4 regions of the Hoeflea prorocentri genome follow, and region 1 is predicted to be linked to each of the others. Evidence: predicted binding sites of a transcription regulator. Region 1 holds the regulator's gene; each other region holds the start of a gene.
The links. Region 1 encodes LexA, which represses DNA repair genes until DNA is damaged. Its sites were predicted from a motif close to TGTTCNNNNTGTGTTCNG; they were not measured.
Positions count from the first base shown of each region.

Region 1 (3,115 bases):
AGGCAGTTCCAACGAAGAAGTATGCGGCGGTCGGAGCCTTGGCCATCGCCACGCTCTATCTTTCCATCTCCGGAGCAAGCGTTTCGACGCAACGGGCCTGGATCATGCTGGTCATCATGCTGATCGCCGTGCTCGCGGACAGACAGGCGCTGACGATGCGCAATGTCGCCATTGCCGCAATGATTATCATCGTCATAACGCCCTCCGCCGTTCTCGGGCCGGGCTTTCAAATGTCGTTTGCCGCAACTGCGGCACTAATTGCGACTTATGCGCTGTGGAATAAACCCCGGCCCGGAACAGGGCGTGCTGAGGCCGGGTGGCTGGGCACCCCGGCACGCGTTCTGTTTGTCTTTTTCCTTGGGCTGGCGGTTACGTCACTCGTTGCAGGTCTCGCCACGGCGCCGTTTGCCATCCATCACTTCCATCGGATTGCGGCATACGGGCTTCTGGCCAATCTGGCCGCCATGCCGATTGTCACCTTTATTGTGATGCCGGCGGGGATGTTTGCCGTCCTGCTCATGCCATTGGGTCTCGAAAAATGGCCGTTGATCGTGATGGGAGGGGGGCTTGATGCAGTGATAGCCATCGCCCGTTATGTTCGTGACATCGGCGGTGCGGTTGTCGTTGGTCAGATAAGCCCGTGGATAACACTTGTTGCGGTCGCCGGCCTGCTGATCTTTGTGTTGAGCAGGACCCGGTTGAGGATCGTAGGGCTGGCGCTGCTCCTGCTCGCTGGAGCCGCCATGACGATACCACGCACGTGGCCTGACATTCTGATTGCCGAGGACGGCAGGTTGGTTGCACTTGTCAATAAAGGCGGCTTGGCCACAAACCGCAAAAGACCACCCCGATTCATCTTTGAGCAATGGCAGACGGGGCTCAAACGAACCCGACATGATACGCCCCTCGATATCGCTGGCGGGATAAATGACCTTGGATCCGCATTGGAAGCCTCAGCTGCGAGGACTGATCACATGCAGTGTGCGGCAAAAACTTTCTGTGTCGGCGTGTCGGGCAGTGGGACGAAACTGGCTCTGGTTGAGGATTTATCCTATCTCGGCGCTGCCTGTGACGAGGCAGATATCGTCGTGACCGCGGCATCGATTGCGATGGAGCGGTGTTATTCCGGAGCCCTGCTGATTACAGGCCGCATGCTGCGCCAAAGCGGCGCTTTGGCCATCTGGACGAAAACGAACGGCAATCAGCCGAAAATACGTTCGGCAGTTGCCAGTGTTGACCGAGCCTGGACGCGCCATCGCGCCTATAACTGGCGCAATGACAGCTTCTACAAGATCACACCGTCATGGCGTCAGTGATAGCGCCTGATCAGCCCCACCAGCTTGCCTTGGATCTTCACCTGATCCGGGCCGAAAATCCGAGTCTCATAGGATGGGTTTGCTGCTTCCAGGGCAATTGAGGCGCCCTTTCTGCGGAACCGCTTCAAGGTTGCTTCCTCGTCATCGACAAGCGCGACAACGATTTCACCCGGATTGGCTGTGGAGGCGTTTTTGATGACCACAGTATCGCCGTCAAAAATGCCGGCTTCGATCATTGAATCGCCCTTTACCTCAAGCGCGTAATGTTCACCGCCGGACAGCATCTCCGGGGGGACGCTGATATTGTGCGTATTGTTCTGGATGGCCGATATGGGCACACCGGCGGCGATCCGGCCCATAACGGGTACGCTCACCGCAGCCTGCGTATCATCATTGTCCTGAACCGGAAGCGGTGTGGGTTCAGGCGCGGGTTTACCCAGGCTGCCTTCGATAACGCTTGGCGAGAACCCCTTGCGTTGCTGGCCGGCCGGAATCATCGTCTCGGGAAGGCGCAAGACTTCAAGAGCGCGGGCCCGGTTTGGCAGCCTTCGGATGAACCCACGTTCCTCCAAGGCGGTAATCAGGCGATGAATGCCTGATTTTGAGGCAAGATCAAGCGCTTCCTTCATCTCGTCGAAGGACGGCGGGATGCCCGTCTCCTTCATACGCTCATGAATATAAAGCAGCAGCTCATGTTGTTTTCGCGTCAGCATCGCCGGCTCCCGAATCGGAGAAACAAATACAGAACATACACTATATGTTCCATTTGTGTTCTTCAAGTGTTTATATTTGGTTAACAGACTGCCCGGCGTCGCTAACAGGGTAGTCAATCGGGTTTTGCCGACAGGGCATTGCGGCCGGCGCCCGTCAATCGCTGTCCGGTAATAGGGAGCGCCGGTTAAAACAAGCACCGCTGTGTTCGCTTTCGCCCGTCCCGTTAAAATTGTATAAACCTGCGCGTTGTACCTTCAGCCTCAAACACGGCAGGGGGTTTAGCCAATGAAAAAGATGCGATCGTCATATCCAGGCTGCGGGCCCATCACAGCGTGCATCACCGGAGAATTTCTGCCGGATGATCGTGCGGGTCTGTCCGGGCTGGAAGACATTGCGGTCACGATCCCGCGTACGATCTATCTCGGGCGCGGACCGCACTGTGGCCAATTTCGGTCCGCCGCTGCCGGTAAATGAGATGCAGCTTGTACGCCACTTTTGGGCGATGTTCCTCTACAGAGTTCATTACTGGATGTGGGACCGGTGGTTCGAAACGCGGGAGGCAGTTGCCACGCGCGGGACGTTGCATCAGGACGATCTTTCCCCGGTGAATTCGGCTCATGCCAAATTGTCTTATGAATATGGCGCGTCTCCACGCCTTGTGCTGGGCTGGATCCTCAAAGGTTTGAATGAGGATCTGAGCCGTTTCTCTTTTGTCGATTACGGATCGGGCAGGGGGCGCATGTTGCTGACTGCCGCCCAGTGGCCGTTTCGTCTCGTGCACGGGATCGAGTTCAGCAGCATTTTACATGAGCAGGCCGAGCGCAATATTTCCGGTTATCCGAAAAATCATCTCAAATGCAGGGACATAAAATCGGTCTGCTGCGACGTCATGGATTACGATACGCCGAAAACCGACTGCATCCTTTATTTCTATAATCCGTTCGAAGGCGAACTGCTGGATAAGGTCATCCGCAAATATTCGCACTGCGACGATAGCGGCGCGAAGCGCAAGGTGATTATCGTCTATTACAACTCCATGCACCGCCATGCGCTCAATGCAAATGAACGGATCAGGCCGAGGCCGA
Region 1 is NZ_JAPJZI010000001.1:1,691,693-1,694,807, forward strand. Features, by position in the region: gene OQ273_RS07885 (ComEC/Rec2 family competence protein) at 1-1,316, shown strand, start outside; gene lexA (transcriptional repressor LexA) at 1,310-2,029, opposite strand; gene OQ273_RS07895 (class I SAM-dependent methyltransferase) at 2,506-3,115, shown strand, end outside.

Region 2 (3,115 bases), 810 kb from region 1:
TGCGCGGGCGCGGCTTCATCTCCTCGGTCATGACGAGGTCGGATGCGGCCTTTAAAAGCGGGATATCGCGCGCTCTCGCATAATCGTGCAATTGCCGGATGGCAGCCTCGCCAAGGCCGCGTTTCGGTGTGTTGACAATGCGCTCGAAGGCAAGATCGTCCGCCGGCTGGCACACGACGCGGAAATAGGCCATGGCGTCGCGGATTTCGAGCCGTTCGTAAAAGCGCGGACCGCCGATGACGCGGTAATTGAGGCCGAGCGTGACGAACCGATCCTCGAATTCGCGCATCTGGAAGGAGGCGCGCACGAGGATCGCCATATCGTTGAGCCTGTGGTCGCGCCTTTGAAGCTGCTCGATTTCCTCGCCGACGGCGCGGGCTTCCTCCTCCGAATCCCAGGCCGCATGCACCATGACCTTGTCATGATCGTCGTCGGCGAGATCGGTGAAGAGGGTTTTGCCGAGGCGGCCTTCATTGTGGGAAATCAGATGCGCGGCCGCGCCCAGAATATGGGCCGTGGAGCGGTAATTGCGTTCAAGCCGGATGACCACGGCACCCGGAAAATCCTTTTCAAAGCGCAGGATATTATCCACTTCCGCGCCGCGCCATCCGTAGATCGACTGATCGTCATCGCCGACGCAACACACATTGTGCGATCCCTGCGCGATGAGGCGCAGCCACAGATATTGCGCCGTATTGGTGTCCTGATATTCGTCGACAAGGACGTAGCGGAACTTGCCGTGATATTCCTTCAGCACATCCGGATGATTTTTGAAGATGCGGATCGGGTGGCACAGAAGATCGCCGAAATCGCAGGCATTCAGCGTCTTCAGACGGTTCTGATAGGCCTCGTAAAGCTCGCGCCCCTTGCCGTTGGCAAAGGCGCGGGCATCGCCCTCGGGAATATCCGCCGGGCCAAATCCTTTGTTCTTCCAGCCGTCGATCATCATGGCGAACTGCCGGGCCGGCCAGCGTTTGTCGTCCAGCCCCTCGGCCTGGATCAACTGCTTTAAAAGCCGAATCTGATCGTCCGTGTCGAGGATGGTGAAATCGGACCGGAGGCCGACAAGCTCGGCGTGACGGCGCAGGAGCCGGACGCCGATGGAGTGAAAGGTTCCGAGCCAGGGCATGCCCTCGACGGCCCCGCCGACCAGAACGCCGATGCGTTCCTTCATCTCGCGCGCGGCCTTGTTGGTGAAGGTGACGGCGAGGATCTGGCTGGGATAGGCTTTGCCGGTGGCCAGGATATGGGCGATGCGGGTTGTCAGAACCCGCGTCTTGCCGGTGCCCGCGCCGGCAAGCACCAGAACCGGCCCGTCAATCGTCTCGACGGCGCGGGTCTGTTCCGGATTAAGACCTTCCAGATAGGGCGCAGAAACCGAGGTTTTGTTGCGCGCCGCCATGGCACGCGCCGCAAGACCGCCGCTCGCAGGGGAGGGCGCACTGCTGTCTTCGCCAAAAAAAGGTATGTCTTCGTCCGGGCCGGCCATTCTTCCCAATGTAGTGATTCGGGTCGGAAAGACCAGCAACCAATGTGTTTGCACCGCGATTTTGTTCTCGAATCGTTCGAGGGCAAATCCGAAAACCGATAAAAGGTCGGCAAGCCGGTGTGAGCACAGAGGCTTCTCTCGCACCAATGCGCCCTATGCAGGCGACCGGCGGCATTCCGGTCACCGGTTTTTAAGCTGCTGCGTCTATAACCAGGAGCAGGCGCGGTCCGGACGCTGCTTGTGCACCTGGCGAACGGTGAAGGAGCGAAGAGCGCTCACCGGACGCCCATGTTGCGCCTCGAAACAGCCCGACCGAACCGGTATTCATGGTTCTGATGCGCTCCGGCTCTTGCCGATGGATCTCGGGAACATATTCGGTTCCAGGCCCGCGGTAGGTGCAAAGAAGACGGGCAGGCACGTTATCGAGATGAAATTTTGGGCACATTGCCCCGTCTGAAACGTCTAACCGGATTTGCACATAGTCGGTTTTCATCACGTCACCGTAGATCAGAGCCAATGCTCCGACGTCGCCGGCGAGCATTTTTTGCTCGGGTCCCGGTGGTGTTTTTGCAATTTTGCATGCTGTTCGCACGGCCTCCTCTGCAAGTTCGACAGGAACAGTGACCCGCAGGTTCGGCAGTTGTTCGACCGCAAGGGCGTCTATCCATGTCTGGAAAGACGTATGGGGATTTCTTTGCCAGATCGCGGCGCCCACGCCCGGCGCGGTTATGTCGGCAAGAATCTCGGCCTGCCGACCGATGACGACATCCTGCGCCGTCTGCTGGCGGGCGACCGGCCGGTTCGAAATTGTATGGCCGTGGTTATGTCCAGAGAGCAATTGGCTCATGCCGCCTGTTGTCTCCGTTGCCATTTCGGGAACGGGTCGGGGAGGTCCGCGAATGCCGTCAGATCATCTCCGGTGTTGTCCTGCATGAGGCAGTCGTCCAATCCGCTCTTGATCGCCGGCCAGTCGATGCCGGAGCCGATAAACACGATCTCCTGGCGTCGATCCCCGAACGGTTCTACCCACAGATTCTTGAGATAGGATCGTAGTTGCTCATTGTCTGGAAGACGGCTGCTTGGCACCGAAGCCCACCATGTGCCAATCGGGCTGACGCTCGACAGGGCGCCGGCCAGGGAAAACTCCGCCACCCAGTCCGGCCTTGTCGCAAGCCAGAAATGTCCCTTGGCGCGAATAACTCCAGGCAGCGGCCCGTTCAAAAAAGCGTGGATTTTCTGCGGATCAAACGGGCGGCGCGCCCGGTAGACATATGAGGCAACGCCATATTCCTCAGTTTCCGGAACATGATCCGCGAAACCGTAGAGTTCCTTGGCCCAGTGTGGATGCTCCTGGGCTTTTTCAAAGTCGAACAGCCCGGTGTTCAGGATATCCCCTGCCGCAATATTTGAATAATCGGTTTCCATGATTTTTGCGTCGGCATTCAAGCTTCGGATGATCTTGCGGGCGGCATCCACCTGTCCCGGTTCGGCGGCACTGACCTTGTTGAGCACAACGATGTCTGCAAATTCAATCTGGTCGGTCAGGAGATGGACAAGCGTGCGTTCATCCTCCTCTCCCATTGTCTCGCCGCGGTCACTGAGGAAATCGTGGCTCGAGTAGTCTTT
Region 2 is NZ_JAPJZI010000001.1:884,857-887,971, forward strand. Features, by position in the region: gene OQ273_RS04045 (ATP-dependent helicase) at 1-1,489, opposite strand, end outside; gene OQ273_RS04050 (DUF1826 domain-containing protein) at 1,680-2,336, opposite strand; gene OQ273_RS04055 (GTP-binding protein) at 2,333-3,115, opposite strand, start outside.
Region 2: the regulator LexA is predicted to act here: its motif matches at 1,552-1,569, upstream of OQ273_RS04045 (ATP-dependent helicase).

Region 3 (3,115 bases), 2.7 Mb from region 1:
CTCACTCGGATATGAGACGCTGATCCTGCCCAAGACGCCGGTTAAGGAGCGCGTCGAATTTGTCCTCGATGCGCTCAGCTAGGACCATTACCTGCCCGTTAAGGTGAAGTCGACCATCGCACCCGGCCCGAGCGGAATGTTAAGCGCTGTCCAGGCGATAATCATGATAACGCCGCTGATCATCAGCCAGATGGAATAGGGGATCATCACGGCCATCAGGCTGCCGATGCCGAATTCCTTGTCCCAGCGCTGACAGAAGATCAGGATGAGCGGGAAATAGACCATCAGGGGCGTGATGATATTGGTTGCCGAATCGCCGATGCGGTAGGCGGCGGTGGCCGTTTCGGGGCTGATACCGAGGAGCATCAGCATCGGCACCAGAATTGGCGCAAGCAGAGCCCATTTTGCCGATGCCGAGCCGACAAATAGATTGATGAACCCCGACAGGATGAGAAGGCCGGCAAGCAGAAGCGGGCCCGGCAGCGCCGTCCAGCGCAGGAATTCCGCACCGTCGATGGCCAGGATCAGGCCAAGGTTCGACCAGACGAACATGACAACGAAGTGGGCGGCGGCAAAGGCCAGAACGAGATAGTAGCCCATCTCGGACATGGATTCCTTCATCAGCCGCACAAGGTCGCGGTGATTGGCGATCACGCCGGTGATATGGCCGTAAACCCAGCCGCTGAGTAGAAACAGGAAGAAGAAACCGGCGACAAGCGACTGGTAAAACGGCGTCATGCGGGCTTCCGGCCGTGCATCATGGTCGATCAGCGGCGTACCCGGACCAATGGTCAGGAAAACCCATACGGCAATCACGGCAAGGATTGTCAGGGCGCCCCATATGAGGCCTTTGCGCTCATCATCAGTCAGCGGGCCGGAAATGGGTTCATCGGTATCCGCGACGGTGCCGCCTTCCCATTTGCCGAGGCGCGGCTCGACCTGACGGTCGGTGACGTACCAGATCACCGGCAGGTAGACGAAGAACAGCGCCATGATCAGATACCAGTTGCCGGCGATGTTGGCGTTCCATTCCGGGTCGAGGATTTCCGCGCCGGCCTCGGTGATGCCGAAGAGCAACGCGTCGAGCTGCCCCGGGAACAGATTGGCGGAAAAGCCGCCCGATACGCCGGCAAAGGCGGCGGCGATGCCTGCGACCGGGTGGCGCCCGGCTGCGGCGAAAATGACCCCGGCCAGCGGAATGAGGACCACATAGGCGGCGTCGGCGGCAAGGTTTCCGATCATGCCGACGGCAACGACAATCGGGGTCAGAAGCATTTTCGGCGCATTGCTGACGCCGGCGCGCATGGCCGCACCCAGAAAGCCGGTGCGTTCGGCAACGCCGGCGCCCAGCATGACGACCAGCACATAACCGAGCGGATGGAAATGGGTGAATGTCGTCGGCATGTCGGTGACGAGGCGGCGCAGATTGTCCGCCGAAAGCAGGCTTTTTGCGTCGACGGGATCGCCCGTGACCGGATGTATTGCCGAGAGACCGGCAAGCGAGGCGATGAGGCTTACCACCATGAGGATGCCGATCAGCCAGATGAAGATGAAGACCGGGTCAGGCAGGCGGTTTCCGGTGCGCTCAATGGCGGCGATGAAGCCCTTGTTAGGTTGGGTGGGGATATCGCTCATTGCTGTTCCAGTGCGGGTGTACCGGTTATTCCCGGCGGCCTCGGTGAGGACGATTTGAAGCTGTGGTAGAGCCGCATTTGGCAGAACCTGAAGGCAGTTTAACCGCTATCGTGCGGAGCGGGCAACGGCTGGTGACATTACCATTTCGTCACTTTGTCTTTTATCGCCGGGTTGCATTTCATCTCTTGGTGGTTGCTTGACTCCCGGTTTGTTTTTTGGAATCTATTGTGGAACAAAGCAAGAACATGTGGAAAAACAATGCAGGGCAGTCACGCGCGGCAAAGGATGGAGGCATTGCAGGATGCCGTGTCGAAGATCGACCGGCGCCATGCTGCTTTTGCACGTCATGAACGCTTGCGCGGAGAGGAAACGGGCGGTGTGGCCGCCTTTGGCATCGACAGCGTCGATGCGGTCTTCAAGGACGGGTTTCCGATCTTTGCTCTGCATGAGGTGCGTTGTGCGCTGACCCGCGATATTGCGGCGGCGTCCGGGTTCCTCGCCGGGCTGATCGCCGGCTGCATGAAGCGCCGCACGGGCCGCATCGTCTGGGTTTGCGATCCGGCCTGCCGGCTTGACGGCGGCCAGCTCTTTCCCGCCGGGCTTGCCATGTTCGGGATCGATCCGTCGCGGTTGCTCATGGTGCGGCCGCTGGACTTCAAGACATCGCTTTGGGCAAGCGACGAGGCGGCCAAATGCAGCGACCTTGCCGCCGTCGTCTTTCAGATCAAGGGCAACCAGCCGGCTTTCGACATGACGGCAACGCGGCGGCTGATGCTCAAGGCGCAGCAGAACGGCCTGTTTGTATGCATCCTGCGACAGGGTGGTGAAGAGGAGGCCAATGCGGCGGCAACCAGATGGCGCGTCAGTGCAGCGCCATCGGCGGCCGATCCGCAGCTTGAAAACGGCATAGGGCTTGTGCGGCTCGGTCTTGTGCTTGAACGCAACCGCAATGGTCAGACGGGGCAATGGACCATTCAATGGAACCATAACAGACACGGTTTTGAACATGTCCCAGCGGATCATGTCGATCGCCCTGCCGCAGCTTTCCACCGACCGGGTGGCGCGCCGCAAATGGGGCAGGTCATGGCGTTTGAACGGGCGTCCTGACGCCCCGCCCCTTGCCGCGATCGCAAAAGTCAAAAATGCCATGCGCCTCGTCGCGTTGGACGGCCATGGCCACAAGGCCGGTCTGAGGATCGAGCAGACGCTGAGCGATGCGCGCGCGTTGTTTCCCGATCTCGATGTTTTCGATCACGATATCAAGGCCGATGCGGCGCTGCTTGAAGCGGTTGCCGCCTGGTGCGACCGTTATACGCCGCTGGTGGCTGTTGAAGCGCTTTCGCCAAATGTTGCGGGGCAATGCGCCGGGCTTTTCCTGGATATTTCCGGCTGCGCCCATTTGTTCGGCGGCGAGGAGGCGATGCGCGAAGATCTTGTTGCCCGGCTGCGTGCCGCCGGTCTTCTGGCGCATGCCGCGGTC
Region 3 is NZ_JAPJZI010000001.1:4,427,249-4,430,363, forward strand. Features, by position in the region: gene OQ273_RS20830 (AAA family ATPase) at 1-82, shown strand, start outside; gene OQ273_RS20835 (AbgT family transporter) at 88-1,635, opposite strand; gene OQ273_RS20840 (ImuA family protein) at 1,894-2,742, shown strand; gene OQ273_RS20845 (DinB/UmuC family translesion DNA polymerase) at 2,642-3,115, shown strand, end outside.
Region 3: the regulator LexA is predicted to act here: its motif matches at 1,864-1,881, upstream of OQ273_RS20840 (ImuA family protein).

Region 4 (3,115 bases), 1.1 Mb from region 1:
ATTCGTGCCGGTGAAGATCGCTGTTCTGACGGTTTCCGATACGCGCAGCCTGGAGGATGACAAATCGGGTTCTACGCTTGCTGGACGGATCGAAGAATCAGGTCATGTTCTGGCCGCCCGCGATATCGTTACGGACGATGTTGAGAAGATTGCCGGACGTGTCAAATCATGGGCCGAAGACCCTGACATCGACGTTGTGATCACAACAGGCGGCACGGGGTTTACCGGCCGGGACGTCACGCCGGAAGCCGTCATGCCGCTGTTCGACAAACAGATGGATGGGTTTTCCGAGGTGTTTCACCGCATTTCCTACGACAAGATCGGTACATCCACCATCCAGTCGCGGGCGACCGGCGGCGTTATCGATGCGACCTATGTTTTTGTGCTTCCCGGCTCACCCGGAGCCTGCAAGGATGCCTGGGACGGGATTCTGAAATATCAGCTCGACTACCGCCACATGCCGTGCAATTTCATCGAGATCATGCCGCGGCTCGACGAGCATCTGAAGCGCGGCAAGTAATTCGAAAGCGCCTCCTTCAGATTGCATCAAACCGGCCCGAGCGCCCGAGGCCGGATGCAAAACGTGACGCGCCCTTTTCGGCCTCCTCGCGTATGGGCACCTGCCCCTCGACCCCCTCCAGCTTGAGCGCTTCGGCAACATCCAGACCCCATTGCTGATAAGCTGTCATGCGGTCGGTCCGCAGGCATGTCTGCGGGAAACGTGCCATGTCCGTGGCGATGGAGACAGCTTCCTCAAGCGCCTTGCCCTGCGGAACCAGCCGGTTGGCGAGCCCGAAACTCAGCGCCTCGCCAGCAGCGACAGGGCGGCCTGTCAGGATCATGTCCATTGCCCGGCTGTGCCCGATCAGGCGCGGCAGGCGCACATTGCCGCCATCGATCAAGGGAACGCCCCAACGGCGGCAGAACACCCCAAAGACCGCGTTTTCAGAGGCCACCCGCATGTCGCACCACAGGGCAAGTTCAAGCCCGCCGGCCACCGCGTGTCCTTCTACAGCCGCAATCACCGGCTTGGTCAGCAACCTGCGCGTCGGCCCCATGGGCCCCTCGCCCAAAGGCTCATACTCAAATGATCCTTCCGAGACCGTTTTCAGATCGAAACCGGCACAGAATGTCCCGCCGCGTCCATAAAGCACGGCCGCCAGTTGGCTGTCGTCCTTCTCGAAGGCGTCGAAAGCCGTCAGAAGCAGGCCGGCCGTCTCCGGATCCACGGCATTGCGGCTGTCAGGACGATTGATGGACACAATCGTCACCGCGTCCCGTCGCTCCACCAGAACCTTGTCCTGCGATTCGTCCATGATCCGTCTCCTGCCCTTTTCAGATCGCTGAACTGAGATGCTGACATCACCGGCCGGCCCGGTCAATGTCGCTTGCACCGTGCAACCTCCCGGATATTCAGAGGATTTTCCCAGCACCGTCTCAGATCCGGTTCTCGTGATTTTGTTCTTGATATGTTCTAATCCATTTGCTAGGAATAAATTCATAAAAACAAACGCAGACGTAAGGGTGCTTCAATGAGCGAGCTGGATCATTTCAGGCAAAACAGCCTCAACCCGGCAAACAAGCCGGACATTGCTGAAGCGCTTGCCGCACGCTCAGGCATGCGCGTTGACAAGAACCGGCGCCGCGGGCGCGGCGCGGGCATCAATCCGAGCGGCCGTTTCGAACAGCACTCCCGCCACGTCTTTGATGATGGTTGGGAAAGCCTGGAAGATCTTCCGGCTTTCAAAACGGATGTACAGGTGGAAAAGCCCCGCACCATCATTACCCGCAATCAGTCGCCGGATATTTCCTTCGACCGGTCGATCAACCCTTATCGCGGCTGCGAACACGGCTGTATCTACTGCTTCGCGCGGCCGACCCACGCCTTTATGGGGCTTTCACCGGGTCTGGATTTTGAATCACGCCTTTTTGCCAAGCCCGATGCTCCGAAACTGCTCGAAAGGGAACTGGCAAAGCCCGGCTACAAGCCGCGTGTGATTGCCATTGGCACCAATACGGACCCCTATCAGCCGATCGAGAGGAAATGGCGGATCGTGCGGCAGATACTCGAGGTGTTGAACGCCTGCAATCATCCGGTCGGCATTGTGACAAAATCGGCAAACGTTCTGCGCGATGCCGATATTCTGTCCCAGATGGCCGAAAAGGGCCTTGCCAAAGTGGCTCTCTCGGTCACGACACTGGACGGCAAGCTTGCCCGCGCCATGGAGCCACGGGCTTCGACGCCGGTGCGGCGGCTGGAGGCGATCCGGGGCCTGTCGGAAGCCGGCATACCGGTCGCGGTCATGGCTTCGCCGGTCATACCGGGCCTGAACGACCATGAAATCGAACGCATTCTGGATTCGGCCAAGGCAGCCGGCGCGTGCACGGCAAGCTATATTCTGTTACGCCTGCCGCTCGAAGTCAGCCCGCTTTTCCGCGACTGGCTGCTGCGCCACTATCCGGACCGGTATCGCCATGTCATGTCGCTGGTGCGCTCGATGCGCGGCGGCAAGGATTATGACGCCGAGTTCAACAAACGCATGAAGGGCAGCGGCCCCTATGCCTGGCAGTTGGCCCGGCGTTTCGAAATCACGGCAAAGAGACTGGGGCTCGACAACAGATGGCGCTCCTTGCGCACGGACCTGTTTACGCCTCCCCATGGAACGGGGGTACAGCTCAACCTGCTTTGATGAAGCTTCGCCATGATCGCCTACCCCGACTGCGATCATGGCGGTGGATCCCTCCACCAAGCCGCAGCCGGTTTCCTGCCACCTGTGCCTCACACTGGAACCGGCATTCCCCGAGCAATGACCTCCGGCCTCTGCCGTCCGGAGACACGCTCTGAATGGAGGGACTTGCAGGGGATTGGGTGGGCGTGCGAGTTTGCCGCACAATGTCTCGCACCCCACCTGATTCTCGCTCAGAAACGCCCCGTTCGCGCCGGGCAAAGCCCGGACAGACCGAGCTGTTCGGATCGGTGGGAGACGGTCCGGATTTCAGTTTTGAGACGGCCGCGGGCTCACCCGAACAGCTGGTGGCGGGGGCGGATGAGGCCGGGCGCGGCCCGCTGGCCGGGCCGGTCGTTGCCGCTGCCGTTATCCTTGATCCTCAGAAT
Region 4 is NZ_JAPJZI010000001.1:2,794,574-2,797,688, forward strand. Features, by position in the region: gene moaB (molybdenum cofactor biosynthesis protein B) at 1-520, shown strand, start outside; gene OQ273_RS13095 (crotonase/enoyl-CoA hydratase family protein) at 537-1,316, opposite strand; gene OQ273_RS13100 (PA0069 family radical SAM protein) at 1,533-2,690, shown strand; gene OQ273_RS13105 (ribonuclease HII) at 2,894-3,115, shown strand, end outside.
Region 4: the regulator LexA is predicted to act here: its motif matches at 1,460-1,477, upstream of OQ273_RS13100 (PA0069 family radical SAM protein).